One region of the Brevibacillus borstelensis genome, then DNA from elsewhere that is predicted to be linked to it. Evidence: riboswitches for the same ligand, from Rfam matches in the RefSeq annotation. Region 1 holds a riboswitch; each other region holds the start of a gene.
What was found. Region 1 has a riboswitch for S-adenosylmethionine ahead of V5G20_RS11340 (homoserine dehydrogenase). Riboswitches for the same ligand answer to the same signal wherever they lie in the genome.
Positions count from the first base shown of each region.

Region 1 (5,173 bases):
CTGCTACTGCCACCGTCGACAACAACGCCGCGGTCGCTACGACATTCAGCCACTTTTTCACCATTTGTCAGACCCCTCTTTCTATTCGTGTTCATTTTTCTGTTGATCGAATAGGTTTGACGATAATGAATAAAAAGAAAACCCTTACGTATATAAACACACTCCTCCCCTTAAAAGGAATGTGTTTACGGGTAAGGGTTTTCTCCGTTTTCTCCGCCTAACCGTATTTCCGTATGTTTTCGTGCTGCACGATCAACTTTTCTAAAGTATAACCATAGTTTTCAATAACTGTCAATGAAAATGCTTACACAAATGCTGCCGCAGCCCGGACAGCCTTTTGCCAACCGGCATATAGCCTGCTGCGCTCCGTCTCTTCCAGTCTCGCCTCGAATGAGCGCTCAACCTGCCAATTGTGCGAAATCTCCTCTTTGCTTTTCCAAAAACCGATGCCCAACCCGGCCAAATAGGCGGCACCGAGCGCCGTCGTTTCATGTACGCGCGGACGCTCGACGGTGACACCGAGAATATCGCTTTGAAATTGCATCAGGAACTGATTCGCTACGGCACCGCCGTCTACGCGAAGCTTGCTCAGCGGAATGCCGGCATCTGCTTCCATGGCTGCCACCACGTCTCTGGTTTGGTACGCCAGCGACTCCAGTGTGGCCCGGATGAAATGCTCTTTTTTGGTTCCCCGGGTCAGTCCAAAAATCGCGCCGCGGACCTCGCTGTTCCAGTAAGGAGTGCCCAAGCCCACAAAAGCCGGGACGACATAGACGCCTTCGGTGGATGACACGGCCGTTGCGTAGCGTTCGCTGTCTGCCGAGGTTTTGAGCATGCGCAGGCCATCCCGCAGCCATTGGATTGCAGAGCCTGCGACAAAAATGCTCCCTTCCAGCGCGTACTCCACTTTTCCGCCAAGGCCCCAGGCGATCGTCGTCAGCAAGCCATGCTCGGAGCGAACGGCTTGTTCTCCGGTGTTCATCAGCAAAAAACAGCCGGTGCCGTATGTATTTTTGGCCATGCCCCGCTCGAAGCAGGCTTGCCCGAACAAAGCGGCCTGCTGGTCTCCTGCAGCCCCCGAGATCGGAACCTCGACGCCAAAGAACAAATCCTTGTCGGTTACCGCATACACCTCCGAGCTGCTTCTCACCTCAGGCAGCATCGCACGCGGGACATCGAGCAGAGCCAGCAGCTCATCGTCCCACTTCAAATCAAAAATATTGTACATGAGTGTGCGCGACGCGTTGGTATAGTCGGTCACATGCGCCCGGCCGCCGGACAGCTTCCAGATCAGCCACGTGTCAATCGTTCCGAACAGGAGGTCGCCCTGCTCCGCCAAAGCGCGGGCGCCTTCCACATGGTCGAGAATCCATTTTACTTTTGTGCCCGAAAAGTAAGCATCGATCAGCAGACCGGTCGTATCCCGAAACAATGGGTCGTATCCCTTGCTTTTGAGCTCTTCGCAAATTCCCGCTGTCTGTCTCGACTGCCAGACAATTGCGTGATAGATGGGCACTCCGGTATGCTTGTTCCACACCACGGTCGTCTCGCGTTGATTGGTGATCCCGATGGCTGCCACTTCCTGTGCCGAAACATTGTGGCTGGCCAAAACCTCGCCGATTACGCCGACGACCGATGACCAGATGTCCAGGGCATTGTGCTCTACCCATCCTGGCTGGGGAAAGAGCTGGGGAAATTCTTTCTGGGCCATCCCGACGATGCTTCCTTGCTTGTCGAACAAGATGGCCCGGGAACTGGTCGTCCCCTGATCGATTGCGAGCACATACTTTTTATCCATGAGCTTCCTCCTTCTACCGCGGGATACGGGCACCCTTTTTCTCCTCTATTAGGGGTGAAACCGGATGCGGTCTATATCCCGAAGCATTGGGCCGTCTCCGCTCACAACACGGGAAACACTTCCGCCCTGATGCCGAAATCGCGGTGCAGCGCCTTCTTGTGCTCCTCTGCAAAACCGCTGGCAATCATGCCGATGCGCAAGACGCTCGCCCAGTCATATTGTATTCGCTGTTTTTCCACGAGAACTCCTGCCCGATCCAAAAAATGCGTGACTTGATCAGGCGTTCCCCGCAACGCTTTACTTTCCAGATAGCAAAAGCACCGCTTCTCCCCGGCTTCCCGATTGCCTGCCGGCTCGCTTTCCTGCCAGACCGGCTGAGGAGTGAAGCGCTGGGTCAGCAAATAGGCCAGATCCTCCACCACAGCGCTTGCTGTCGGAAGCTCGCCTGCCCCTTTGCCCATGAACAAAAGGTCGCCGACGATATTGCCCGACACCTGCACGGCGTTGTAGGCATCCTGCACCTGCGCGAGTGGGTGATCCAGCGGCAGAAGCGTTGGACGGACGGAAAGCTGTAGACCGCCCCCGGCCTTGGAAGCCTTGGCCAGCAGCTTGATCCGGTACCCCAATTCGCGGGCGAGGCCGATCTGTCCGAGGTGCAGCTTTTCAATCCCCTGCCTCTCGGCTGCATGCAGCGGTAGCGATTCACCAAATACGAGCTGGGCGAGGATGTACGTTTTGTACAAGGCATCCCAGCCCTCTACGTCCGAGGCGGGGTCCGCTTCGGCGTAGCCCAGCTCCTGCGCCTGCTTCAGCACTTCGGCGTAGGGAAGCTTTTCCTGTTCCATCCGCGTCAGGATGTAATTCGTCGTCCCGTTTAAAATGCCGCTGACCGATACGATGTCATTAGTCCGGAGAAACTGGCGCAGCACGCCGAGAATCGGAATCCCTCCGGCTACGCTGGCCTCGTACGCGAGCTGAACGCCGTGCCGATTGGCTAGCCGCACCAGCTCCGTTCCGTGCTTGGCAAGCAGCTCCTTGTTCGCGGTGACGATGTGACAGCCCTTTTCAATCAGTGCACGGACATAGCCGTATGTCGGCTCGACGCCGCCCATCACCTCGACGACGATGTCCACGTCTGACGCCAGCACTTCTTCAAACCGGGTCGTGATCAGATTGTTCTCAATCGGTACAGACCGCTGCTTTTCCGCATTGCGGACCAGCGCCTTGACCACCTCGACACGTCTGCCCAACCTGTCCGACAGCTTTTGCTGCTGAGAGCGGATCGTTTTCAAGACGCCGCCCCCCACCGTCCCTACGCCAAGCAATCCTACTTTTACCACACTTGCACTCATGTACTCCACCTCTTTTTCTCATTTCAAACATAAAAAAGGCCTTCTTCCGTTTAAGAAGAAGGCTCGCGAGCTACAGGGGGCCTCCTTCTCATCTGCCAAGACATACTGCTGCTGTCTTGCAGGAATTGGCACCTTGCCACAAACTGCGTGACGGTTGCCGGGCTTCATCGGGCCAGTCCCTCCACCTCTCTGGATAAGAAAGAAGTTATGAAGTTGCGATAACTCAAAAACATTTGATCATACAAATAAAAAACCTTCTCCCGTTAAGAAGAAGGTTGGCATCCGGAATGGACGTACTCCCGCTTCTTATCTGTCAAGACTGTCATCAGTCCTGCAGGAATTGGCACCTTGTCACAAACTGCGTGACGGTTGCCGGGCTTCATCGGGCCAGTCCCTCCGCCTCTCTGGATAAGAACAGTATTTTCCTGTTGGCAACATTGTAAGGAATTCGGTTTGAGCCGTCAACCAGATATTTCCGACATTTCATCTTCGGACGATTCCTTTCATTTTTGAAAAGAAAGGTTTCTCATTTTTAATAAGGTGTTCTCATGCAGGTGATGGCGCACCAACAGACATTTCCAGCACTTTGTTTTGGTTTTTGCTTTCTCAATAGTGAGAATAATGGTACTGCCGATGCTCCTTCATACTGCACAGGAAGCAGCCGGTCATTTGGTATCATTCTTGCATATATTTTCAGAAAAGTCAGAGTATAATTCCCTCTTTCCATTCGCATGGGACGTCGGGTGCGTCGAATATACATGAATAAAAGACGCTCCACTCTGACTTTTTCAGCAGGAAGGAGGTGCTTTTTTTGAGTAGGCTGCTGCCTGTTTTGATCCACGATCGTCCCACTTAGCTTCGGTTTCTACTATGATCTGCCCGTGTGCAGAAGGAGGGTGTTTGGATGAGACTTCGTCCGCGTGAACCAATCGATGTTGCGACACAAGTCGCGGTATTTCCTGCTACGATCGATCTGCATTTGCAGAAATGGCTGTTTCGAATGCGAAGATAGAACGTTTTCCAAAAATGGAAGGAGGACTCTATGCGAGTCGCTATTTTAGGAGTTGGCGGTGTAGGACAAGTAAGCGCGTGTGAAATCGTGAAATCGAAGTATTTGCAAAAACTGGTGCTGGCAGATATATCGATCGGCCCGGCTGAAGAGCTGGCTGCCGAGCTGCGCCGGGAGACGGATGTGGAAATCCAGGTAAAACGTGTCGACGCACGCGATGTATCGAGCGTCCAATCTATTTTGACTGACATTGACGTACTGCTGCATATCGGCTTGCCGGAAAACAACTTTGAAGTGATGAAAGCGTGCCTGAACACGAAAACCCATTATATCGACACGGCTTCAAGCGGCCCGCAATGGCTCCGCAAGCAGCTAGCCTGGACCGATAAATTCAAAGCGGCAGGCATTCTCGGAATCATGGGGCTTGGGTGCGACCCCGGCTTCTCCAACATCGCGGCGCGGTACGCTGTGGATCAGTTGGACGAAGTCGATGAGATTTTGATTCGCGACGGCGACAATTCCGTCGTCGACTACGACGGCTTCTGCTCCTTCTTCAGTCCGCAGACAGCCATTCAGGAGTGTTTGGCCAAACCGAACTTCTGGACGGCTGACAAGGGTGAACAATACTTGCCTACTCCCTTTGCCAACAAAGAGGAGTTCGAATTCCCCGAGCCGATCGGCTGGCTGGACTGCTACAACGTGGAGCACGAAGAAGCGACCACTCTTGGCGAGACGATTGGCCGCGCAAAAGGGTGCAAATACGTGGACTTCAAGTACGCCCTCCATCCCGACTTTGTGAATACCCTCAAGGTGCTGAGCTATCTGGGACTGGACAGCGACGAAGAGATCGAGGTCAAAGGCGTCAAGGTAGCGCCGCGCGATGTAGTCGTGACGACCATGCCGAAACCGGCCGATCTCGCCGGAAAAATCCACGGATACTCCTCCGTCGGCGCACTCGTCAAAGGCAAGAAGAACAACAAGCGAAAAGAAGTTTACGTCTACACGATCGCCAAT
Region 1 is NZ_CP144922.1:2,428,159-2,433,331, reverse strand. Features, by position in the region: gene V5G20_RS11350 (extracellular solute-binding protein) at 1-64, opposite strand, end outside; gene glpK (glycerol kinase GlpK) at 305-1,798, opposite strand; gene V5G20_RS11340 (homoserine dehydrogenase) at 1,900-3,150, opposite strand; SAM riboswitch class I at 3,236-3,350, opposite strand; SAM riboswitch class I at 3,454-3,565, opposite strand; gene V5G20_RS11335 (saccharopine dehydrogenase family protein) at 4,193-5,173, shown strand, end outside.

Region 2 (5,173 bases), 1.9 Mb from region 1:
GCGTTCATCGTCCTGGGCTTTTTGGCAGCCTATCTGGACTGGAAGCTGATTGTATCGGCGGGGGCGATGCAGGTTGCGGCGACATTAATCGGATTTTACACCGGTTCTTACCAGTTGTTTGACGGCCATTTTTCGGAAGTCAATTTGCTGCTTCGCATTGTCGCTTTCGTGCTGATGATCGCGGGGCTCACCTATCTCTGTCTGGCTGGACAAGCGTCGCTTGCAAAAGCGGACAGCGCGAGACGGGAAGCCGAAAACAAAGAGCAGCGCCTGGAAGAGTTGCTGCGGAATATCAAGATGGTAACAGAGCAGGTGGAGCGCACATCCGTGCATGTCCATGAGCATGCCGAGACGACAAGGCGCAACACGGACGAGATGATGGTCGCCTTCAAGGAAGTGGCGACCGGAATGGAATCCCAAGCCAATTCCACTGTCAAAATCGAGGAAGAAGTGCAGTCGATCGACCAGGAAATTGTGACTGTCAACGAGCAAGCGGCCGTCATGAAGGCGGAAGCGGATCAGAACAGCCGCCGCTTGGCAGGAAGCATCAGCATGATGAGCGAGCTTTCCGAGCAAATGGAGCAAATCGTTCAGGCGGTCAATGTGGCGTCTTCGACGATCCGCGAGCTGAACAAGCAAGCCAACAAGGTCGAGGAAATCGTCCAGACGATCAACCAGATCGCGACACAGACGAACCTGCTCGCGCTCAATGCCGCGATCGAATCGGCTCGTGCGGGTGAGCACGGCCGGGGCTTCGCCGTCGTGGCGGACGAGGTGCGCAAGCTGGCTGAGCAAAGCGCGACGGCTACGCAGGAGATCGCCGGAATTTTGCAGTCGCTGCATCAAGAAAGTGAAAATGCGGTGAAGCATATGAGCACGGGCGAAGTGTCGGTAGCAAAGGGGCAGGAGCTGGCGGTAGAGACAGTGGCGTCTATCGAGACGGTTCGTGCAGGCATGGAAGCGTTCCTCGAGGCCGTAGAGCATGTGCGGACGAGCATGGATCGCGTGAAAATGCGCTCCGGGGAAGTGGCGGCCGAGATGTCTACGATTACAGCGGTCACCGAGGAGTCTGTTGCCAACCTGGAGGAATTGTTTGCGACGGCGGAGAACCAGCATCAAAAGGTGCGGGAGATTACCGAGGAGCTCGGCGAGCTGAACGCCTTGTCGACAAAGCTGCAGCAATCATTTCAGCGATAATCGTAATGTTTGAAATTGCAGAAAAAAGAATTGCATTTTTCAATTGATCTGCTAGAATGAATTCAATATCAATTAAATAGTTTCACCTTACCTTATCAAGAGCGGCGGAGGGACTGGCCCGATGAAGCCCGGCAACCACTGTGCACACGTGCACAGAAAGGTGCCAATTCCTACAAAATCCATTTGGATTTTGAGAGATGAGGAAGAGGTTGGCGATATACCGCAAACTCTTCCTCCGGGAAGAGTTTTTTCTTTGTACAAAGGAGGTTATTGGCGAATATTAATTTTAAATAATATAATATTATTCGTGTTTTAATTATTTTATGCTCATAAAAAAACGCACTTCTTTCGTGTGTATATAATAAAAACGAATATTGTTGTGCGGACTAGTGATAGGAGAGGACACCATGAAAAAATTGCTTTTGGCATTAACAACGTTTGCTGTGCTGGCTGCCGGGTGCTCGACAAACAGCAGCGCCCCCGAAGACAAGGGACAAGCCCAGACAGGCGGACAAGAAACAGCGAAAAAGCGGATCGCGCTGGTGCTGCCCGAGAAAATCGGGGTTAACCCGTTCTTCCAGCAGATGGACGATGGAGCGAAGAAAGCCGCCCAGGAATTCGGGGTGGATGTCAAGACGATTGAATCCACAGACCATGGGGCTATCGAGGAAAATATCCGCGTGGCAGTGGCCGAGCAATACGATTTGATCATCACGTCTTCCTTTGAAGCCGAGGATGCGCTGAAAAAGGTAGCGACAGAAAATCCTGACCGCACCTTCGCCATCATCGATACGCAAGTTGATTTGCCCAACGTCCGCAGTGTCATGTTCCGCGAGCAAGAGGCTGCATACCTGGTCGGAGCGGCTGCCGGTTTGGCAACCAAAAGCAACAAGGTAGGGATCGTCGCAGCAATGGACATTCCGATCCTGAAAAAATGGACAGTCGGTTTTCAGGAAGGGCTCAAGGCGACCAACCCGAACGCAGAAGTGCAGATCAACTACGTCGGCAGCTTCAGCGACCCGGCAAAAGCGAAGGAGCTGGCGCTGCTGCAGGCTTCCAAAGGAGCGGACTTTATTTACGGCGCAGCGGCTGTAGGAGATCTTGGCGTGTTTGAAGCAGCCAAGGAAAAAGGCTTCTACACCTCCGGACAAGACGTTGACCGGACCAGCATCGACCCTGAGCATATCGTCCTGTCCCAGTTGAAAGGAACGGACTCCGCTGTGTATGAAACGGTGAAGGCATTTGTGGACGGCAGCTTGAAGCCGGGTGTCGTCGCCTACGGACTGAAGGAGAACGGCGTCGGCGTGACCTACGTTACGCATGACAGCCCGACTCCGTTGAACCCGTTCATTGGAGAAGAAGTCGTCAGCAAGGTAAAGGCGATCAAGGATGAGATCGTCGCGGGGACGAGAACCGTGACAGACCCGCTGAAACAATAGCGAGAGCGCTGATTCGGAAACCGGCTACATGAGCGTAGTCGGTTTCCTGCTCTACCGGGAAGACAAAAGAGGGAGGGGGAAAAGGTGGAGAACCGACTGGAAATGCGGGGCATGACCAAGCGCTACGGCGATTTTACCGCCAATGACAACGTTTCGTTTACGTTGAAAGAGGGGGAGGTCCATGCGATCGTCGGCGAGAACGGAGCGGGCAAAACCACGCTGATGCGCATGCTGTACGGTATGGAGCAGCCCACTGCCGGAGAGATCGCAGTAAATGGCAAGCCCGTCGTCTTTCGCGGCCCGGAGGATGCGATCCGCCACGGGATTGGCATGGTTCACCAGCACTTCATGCTGTTTCCCGACTTTACCGTTGCGGAAAATATCGTGATCGGCTACGAACCGCAGAGCAAAGGGCTGTTTCAGCGAAAAGAAGCGGCGAGTGCAGTCCGCTCGCTCAGTGAGCGATACCGGATACCGATCAACGAGAACGCCAAGGTATCCAGCTGCTCCGTAGGGGAGCAGCAGCGGGTAGAAATCCTGAAGGTGCTCTACCAGGGTGCAGATATTATCGTGCTGGACGAGCCGACTGCGGTGCTCACGCCGCTGGAGGTAAAGGAGCTGCTGCAGACGATCCGCCATTTGGCCGAAAGCGGCAAAAGCGTCATTTTGATTACCCACAAGCTCCAGGAGGTCATGGAGGTGGCAGACCGGGTCACTGTCCTGCGCGGGGGGCGCGTGACCGGAACCGTTTCCCGAAGCGAAACCAATGCGGACGACCTCGCCCGTATGATGGTAGGCCGCGAGCTTCAGCAGCTCAGTGACCGGGTCCGCCTGGAAGGAAAGCCGCTTTTGCGGGTGCAGGGCCTGAGCGTCCGGGAAAAACAAACGCTCGTAGACGACGTGACGTTTTCCGTTCACCACGGGGAGATCGTCGGGATCGCCGGGGTTTCCGGCAACGGGCAATCCGAGCTTTTGGAGGCATTGACCGGCCTGCGGGCTGTTTCGGAAGGGAAAGTCTATCTCGGAGAAAAGGATGTGACTGGCCAGTCGGTGGCAGCGATTCGCGAGGCAGGATTGGCCCACATTCCCGAAGACCGCTACCTGTGGGGGACAGCAAAGCGGGAAAGCGTCGAGGAAAACGCGCTGATGGGCTATCAGCGCAAGCCGGAGTACATGCGCCGCGGTGTCGTTTTGCGCAGCAAATTCCGCCGTGTCGTGGAAGAGTGGGTCGAGCGGTTTGCGATCAAGACAGGCTCTCTTCATTTGAAAGAGCAGGCAGGCAACCTCTCCGGGGGCAATCTGCAAAAGCTGATTGTCGCCCGCGAGCTGGGACAGAATACACCACTGTTGATCGCGGCCGAGCCTACTCGCGGCGTTGACATCGGCGCGATGGAATACATCCATCAGGCTCTGCTGGAAAAGCGGAACAATGGAGACGGCATTTTGCTCGTCTCGTCTGAATTGACAGAAATACTGGCGCTGTCCGACCGGATTTTGGTGATGTACAAAGGGAGGATCGCCGGGGAGCTGACACGCTCGGAAGCGACAGAGGAGAAAATCAGCGTATTGATGGCGGGAGGAAGCGTGTATGGCAGCAGTCAAGCAGCTATGTAAGTCATTGGTTCAGCCGCTGCTGGCAGTGATCATCGGCCTGTTGACAGGTGCGCTGGTCATTGCCGCCGTGGGCGAATCGATTATCGGTACGTATCAAGAGATGTGGAAGGGAGCCTTTGGCAGCTTCTACTTCCTGACCTCCACGCTGGCCCGGGCCACGCCGATCATGCTGATCGGACTGGGACTGTCGCTCGCTTTTCGCGCCGGGGTATTCAATCTGGGGGCCGAGGGACAGATGGTAACGGGAGCGATCAGTGCGACGTTGGTGGCCCTTTATCTGCCCGCGCCCGGCTTCGTCAAAATGGTGGCCGCTCTGGTAACGGGCGTGCTTGCCGGAGGGTTGTGGTCGCTTTTTGCCGGGTATTTGGAGGCGCGCTTTCGGATTCAATTGCTGATTTCCTCGCTGCTGCTCAATTATGTCGCCGTTTTGTTCGCAGGGTATCTCGTCAGCGAGCCGTTCCAGGACAAAACCGGGTCCGCTGCCATGGCCCAGACCCCGATGCTGGAAAAAAGCGTCTGGCTGCCAAAGCTGTTCGCCGGGATGAGCGTCCATGCAGGCTTTTTGTTTGCCTTGGCTGCTGCTCTTCTGATCTTTTTCGTCATTCGCTATACTCCGTTCGGGTACGAAGTGAAAATGCTCGGGCAAAACCCGTTCTTTTCCCGCTATGGCGGAGTGAACAGAGTTCGGGTGATGCTGACCGGCATGTTTTTCAGCGGCGGACTGGCCGGATTGGCCGGGACTGTCGAGGTATTGGGCTCGCATTATCGGTATGTGGAAGGCGCCCTGACGCTTCCGAACTTCGCCTGGACCGGGCTGATGGCGACCCTGCTGGCCAACTCTCACCCGATTGGCGTTGTGTTTACTTCCTTGCTGCTCGCGGCTCTGCAGACAGGTGCCATGGGAGTGGAGCGGAATACGGATG
Region 2 is NZ_CP144922.1:562,653-567,825, forward strand. Features, by position in the region: gene V5G20_RS02680 (methyl-accepting chemotaxis protein) at 1-1,197, shown strand, start outside; SAM riboswitch class I at 1,287-1,401, shown strand; gene V5G20_RS02685 (BMP family lipoprotein) at 1,605-2,636, shown strand; gene V5G20_RS02690 (ABC transporter ATP-binding protein) at 2,721-4,250, shown strand; gene V5G20_RS02695 (ABC transporter permease) at 4,225-5,173, shown strand, end outside.
Region 2: linked by a shared signal. The riboswitch ahead of V5G20_RS02685 (BMP family lipoprotein) and the one ahead of V5G20_RS11340 (homoserine dehydrogenase) in region 1 are both predicted to bind S-adenosylmethionine.

Region 3 (5,173 bases), 1.1 Mb from region 1:
ACGCCCGGGCGTACCAGTACAAGGAATGGAAAAAGGTTCAGGATGATTGGCCGGCGGCATTTGCCAAAGCAGAGGTGCGGGTCAAGCCTGTTATCTCTATCAAAGGAATTGGCATTACGGAATAAAAAACTCTCTTGAGCAAGGCGGAATTGCCGGATGCGGCCAATCCGCCAAGCTCAAGAGAGGGCTCTTTCTGTTATCCGTAAATTAATAAATCGCTTCCCAGCCTGCAGGAGTGACGAACAGGCGGATCGCCTTGATCTTGCGGTCGTCCATCAATGTAAAGTAGTGGCGATAGTTCGGAGGAACGGAGATGAGGTCGCCCGGCTCCATTTCCACATCGAAGTAGCGGTCGTCTTTTCCTTTGATGGCAAAAATGCCGTGGCCGTCTACGCAAAAACGGCATTCGTCATCTGTGTGGTGATGCTCGTTCTTGAATTTGACCAGCAATTCATCCAGATTCGGTGTCTTGTCGGACAGGACAATGATGTCAGCGGTCAAATAGCCGCGGCGCTCGCTGATCGCATCGATTTCCGGTTTAAAAGCGTCGAGGATCTGCTGCTTTTCTTCATCGGTCGGGCTGTAGTTGCTCTTGAGCTGTTCGTCGAGACGGTCAACGCCCCAGTGCTCGTAAATGATTCCCTGCGTGTCCAAAAACGAGATGACACTCTCGCCGGTCAAATACTCGTTGTTGTCGTGAAAGCGTACTTTTGCCATGTTACAGGCCTCCTTGGGGTGGTTGTTTATGGAGCAGCCACAGCGGCTTGGCGAAGCTGCAGCCAGCGCGCGTGGTATTCAAACAGAAATTCAAATGCTTCCAGGTGCCTCTTCGCCGCAAAGTCGCTGTCGCCCCAGGCGTAAATGCCGTGGTTGCGGATCAGCACGCCGGGAACCTCGGGCGTAATGACTTTTTCGATGGCGGAAGCGAGCGTCGGAATATCGGCAAAATTCTCGACAATCGGGACGGTGATGCGGGCGTTTTCTTCCCAGATGCCGAGCCCCTTGATCAATTCCTGTCCTTGTATGGAAAAGGCTCGCTGGCCGAAGTACAGCTCAGAGATGAGGTTGTTCCAGATAGTGTGGACATGGAAGCATGCTTTTGCCGTAGGAATGACGCGGTAGACGACAGCGTGGACCAGCGTCTCTGCTGACGGCTTGAGTGCTGTAGGTTCTACCGGCTGAGAGTTGCCGTCTACGACCAGATAGTCCTCGGGCGAGAGCTTTGTCTTGTCCTTGCCGCTGGCAGTCACGGCAAATTGCAAGGGTTCGTCGCTCAATTTGATCGAAAGGTTGCCGCTGGTGCCGGGAAACCAGTCCCGGCGGGCAAAGGTCAGCTTGGCTTCGTCCAGGCGGCGAAAAGCGTCCAAGCGCTGTTCAAGTGTAATCGTCATGATGATGGTACCTCCTGCCTGCGTTTCAGCTCCTGCAAGATAGCGATGACGTCGTGGAACGTCGCAAACGACTTGAAGGGCAGCCCCAGCTCCTCGCTTTTTTGAGCCAGGAGCGAACGGGCAATGACAAAGTCGGCGATTTTGGCTCCGGCCAGATCGGTGATCGAATCGCCGATGACGACGCGGTAGTAGCGCTCTGGATCGTAGCGGCGGATAATGGCTGTTTTGCACATGCCGCAGTTGTTGTCGCAATGCTCGTCGCACGCATGCGGCCAGGTAATCGTGATGCGCGGTCCGCTGAAGTCGCTGCCGTTGCAATAGATCGGCACATCGAGTGCAAACGGGGCAAGGATCGGCTCGACAAAAAAGTCAATGCCGCCGCTGGTGATCAACAGCTCGATGCCTTCCTCCCGGCAGAAGCGGACGAATTCGGCAAATCCGGGGCGAATCGTCGCCTCTTTGACGATGTAGTCTATGATCTCCTGCTTTTTCTCGGATGGGATCAGCTTGAACAACGCGCCGACACCTTCGCGGATCGACACCTTTTGGGTGAGAATCTGCTCGATCAACTCTTCCCGCTCAGGCGGAGCAAAACGTCGCATAATCGCGACAATATTGTCTTTTTCCGTAATTGTTCCGTCAAAATCGCAAAACAGCACGAGTGGCTTGGTCATCATTTTGTTCCCCATTTCTGCAAAGCCTGTGACAGTTCAGCAGATTCGGAGGAAGCGTCCTCCAGCGTTTGTCCTGCCACGACTGCGTTGATCGCTGCGACAAACGCTCGGGCGCCTGCCGTCGCACCACCTGGATGGCCGTGAATGCCCCCACCGGCATTGACCACCTGGTCCAGGCCAAAATCCTCGTACAATTGCGGGACAAGGCCGGGATGGATGCCCGCAGACGGTACCGGAAATGATTTGCGCAAAGTTCCGGTCGGTTCGGTCAAATGCTCCGCCAGCTTGAGCGCTTCTTCTTTGTTCAACGCCACATTTCCGTACGGCGATGGGAAGAGCACCAGGTCTGCGCCAGCCAAGCGCATCAGCTTGCCCAGGAGCAGCGGTGTCCCAATACCGTAGTCGGGCGACGGATAGTAGGCTCCGGCGAGCGCCGGGTGGGCCATAATCGGCACCTGAACATCCGGGTCTGCAGCCAGTCGGTGCAGGGCATCGTAGCCAAAGGCAAGCACGTTAAACAGCAGGCAGTCTGCGCCGGCTTCCACAGCTCTCTTGGCACGTTCGGTCAAGTCGGTGACCGGCCCGGTCAGATTGGCCGCATACAGAACCGGTTTCCCTGTTTCCGCTTCTGTTTCCCGGGCAATCTGTTTAAACGCCCGGATTCGTTCCAGAAAGGGAGCACGGTCATCGGCAAAGAAAATTTCGTCATCTTTTACTAGGTCAACGCCGCCCAGAGCCTGTGCCCGAAACTGGGTTTTCAGATCGTCAAACGGCAGGCCGAGGCAGGATTTGAAAATGCTCATCAAGAGTGGGCGATTATGCGCTCCGAGCCGATCTCTGATGCCTGAGATGCCGTATTTCGGGCCGGGAAAAGCGGCCAAAAACGCTTCCGGAAACTGTATGTCAATCAGCTTGATTTTTCCGTCCATGGACAGTTTCCCAAAGACGCCTGTCAACAAGGACGGAATGTCAGCGGTAAAGTTGCGAACCGGGTAGCTGATCGTAATCAATCCGCGGCTTTCGCCGTTTTCCAGGGTATCGAGCACCTGGGCGCCGACAGCTTCACCCAAATAGGGCTTCAAATCTGCCTGCTTGGCTGCGGGCAGATCGGTCCAACTGCCGACAGTCATCCCGACGGCGATCGCTTCCGCCTTTTTTTGCAAGTCCTTTGCCTGAGTCAAATAGGTGACGAGGATGCGTTGTTCGCTCAATGAGGAAACCTCCTTTTCTCGCAAAAAAACCTCCCCTTCGAGAGGGGAGGCGCTTTCGTCCGATAACGTTTTCGTCTCCTCTCATCTCTCGGTTCAGGGTCGAAGTGGCAGACTTTCGTCAGCGGCTTCGACTCTCACCGTTGGAATTAGCACCGTTTCGCCCCCCTTGCAGGGTAAGCGCCGGTTGCCGGGCATCATAGGGCCAGTCCCTCAGCCAGCTCGCGATAAGAGTTTCATGTACAGTATGCATTTGACTTGCGATAACCCCATGATATGCTGTTCCTTTTCGGGAGTCAACCCTTGTTTTGAGCATTAAAAATTTTGCTGCAGGTGGAACTTTTTCTAAAAAAAGGCGTGGTATCAGGTGAAAGGGTGTGAAGGAATGGGAAAGGCAGGAGTGGAGGATGTGTACCGCCTGCACGTCAATGACATATACCGCTACCTCCGCAAGCTCACCGGCGATGCAGGCTGGGCGGAGGATCTGACGCAGGAGACCTTTTTCCGTGCCTTTCAGCACCTGGATACCTATCGGGGAGAAAAAGTGCGTCCTTGGCTGTTCAAGGTAGCGTACCACGCGTTTATCGACTGGCACCGCAAGCAAAAGCGCAGGCCTGTTCAACTGATCGACACCTTGCCTGAGCAGGCGGATCAGGCGGCGGTCAGTCCGGAATCGGCGGCACTGGCTAGGGAGACGGCGGCCCTCGTGCAGACTGTTCTCCGGGGGCTGCCGGAAAAACAGCGACAGGTGCTGCTGCTTCATGCGGAAAAGCTCAGCTATGCGGAAATAGCCGACGTCCTCGGCATCGATGTGGCCGATGTGAAGCGGTCGATCTACCGGGGACGATTGAAGATGCGAAAATGGTGGGGGGACGGTCAACATGGCGGATAACGGCAAGCTGGAGGATCATAAGCAAAAAAGCCGGGAGCGCGATCAGCTCCTTCTCGCTTATCTGCGGGGGGAGCTTGGCGCTGAGGAGACAGCGCGATTGAGGCAGCGTCTCGCAGACGACCCGGAGTATGCGGAGCGACTGGAGGAGCTTTTGCTGGGAGGCGGGCTGATGCAGACAGAACCGGAAGACAAAGCCGCGGATTTTTTGCCGGAGGAGAAGCAGCGCTCCATCATCCGCTGGGGAAAGTGGAAGAGCAGGCTGTCCAACGCCGCCTACACGGTGGGGATCTCGCTGCTGATCGGCTTTGTCCTGTTGTTTGTCAACTATTGGATTGGCCGGTCGCTGTATGAAGATATGTTTCGCGTCTCCAAGGATTTGGTGAATTTCACTCAGCCGGGGATCGTAGCAGGCAGCAGCGGCGCGCAGGTTGGCCTTTTTTATGGCAGCATTCAAATGGAGCTGCGCGAAAAGGTGGGGGGCGACCGTCAGCAGCCAGGGTATTTCGAGACTACGAATGTGTTTACCAAAGTATCCTCCCGCCCGGTATGGAACGACGGCGTTCGGAAGAAAAATCTGTTTTTCCTGTTCCCGCTTCAGACGAAGCTGCAGGAGGATACCTCTTTCAGACGAGAGCCCGCGTGGAAGACGCTTGAAATGCTGCCGGAGGGGACGGTATCGCAACTGGCGATTTCCTTTGACCGGTTTATGAGCCTGGAGGAAATGTACGCTTTCCTGGCTCCGTATAATTTGGACCTTACCTGGCTGGCCGTGGATACCGGACAGGAGGTGCTGCATGAGGATGCCAAAGAAGGCGTGCTGCTGCTTTCGGCCGGTGACGTCTGGGGTTTTTCCGAACATGGGCTGGACTATGGACCGGGACCGATTCAGGTAAATGGCGAAGCAGATCGCCGCACCCGGGCGTACGTGGAGGAGATGAAATACCTCGCCGAGCAGGAGAGGCTGAGCAGGTCGATCGGACAAAGCCTGTTCAACAGCAGATCAGGATT
Region 3 is NZ_CP144922.1:1,325,016-1,330,188, forward strand. Features, by position in the region: gene V5G20_RS06080 (Ger(x)C family spore germination protein) at 1-125, shown strand, start outside; gene V5G20_RS06085 (1,2-dihydroxy-3-keto-5-methylthiopentene dioxygenase) at 208-717, opposite strand; gene V5G20_RS06090 (methylthioribulose 1-phosphate dehydratase) at 744-1,391, opposite strand; gene V5G20_RS06095 (2-hydroxy-3-keto-5-methylthiopentenyl-1-phosphate phosphatase) at 1,388-2,065, opposite strand; gene V5G20_RS06100 (2,3-diketo-5-methylthiopentyl-1-phosphate enolase) at 2,065-3,276, opposite strand; SAM riboswitch class I at 3,355-3,507, opposite strand; gene V5G20_RS06105 (RNA polymerase sigma factor) at 3,659-4,165, shown strand; gene V5G20_RS06110 (anti-sigma factor) at 4,155-5,173, shown strand, end outside.
Region 3: linked by a shared signal. The riboswitch ahead of V5G20_RS06100 (2,3-diketo-5-methylthiopentyl-1-phosphate enolase) and the one ahead of V5G20_RS11340 (homoserine dehydrogenase) in region 1 are both predicted to bind S-adenosylmethionine.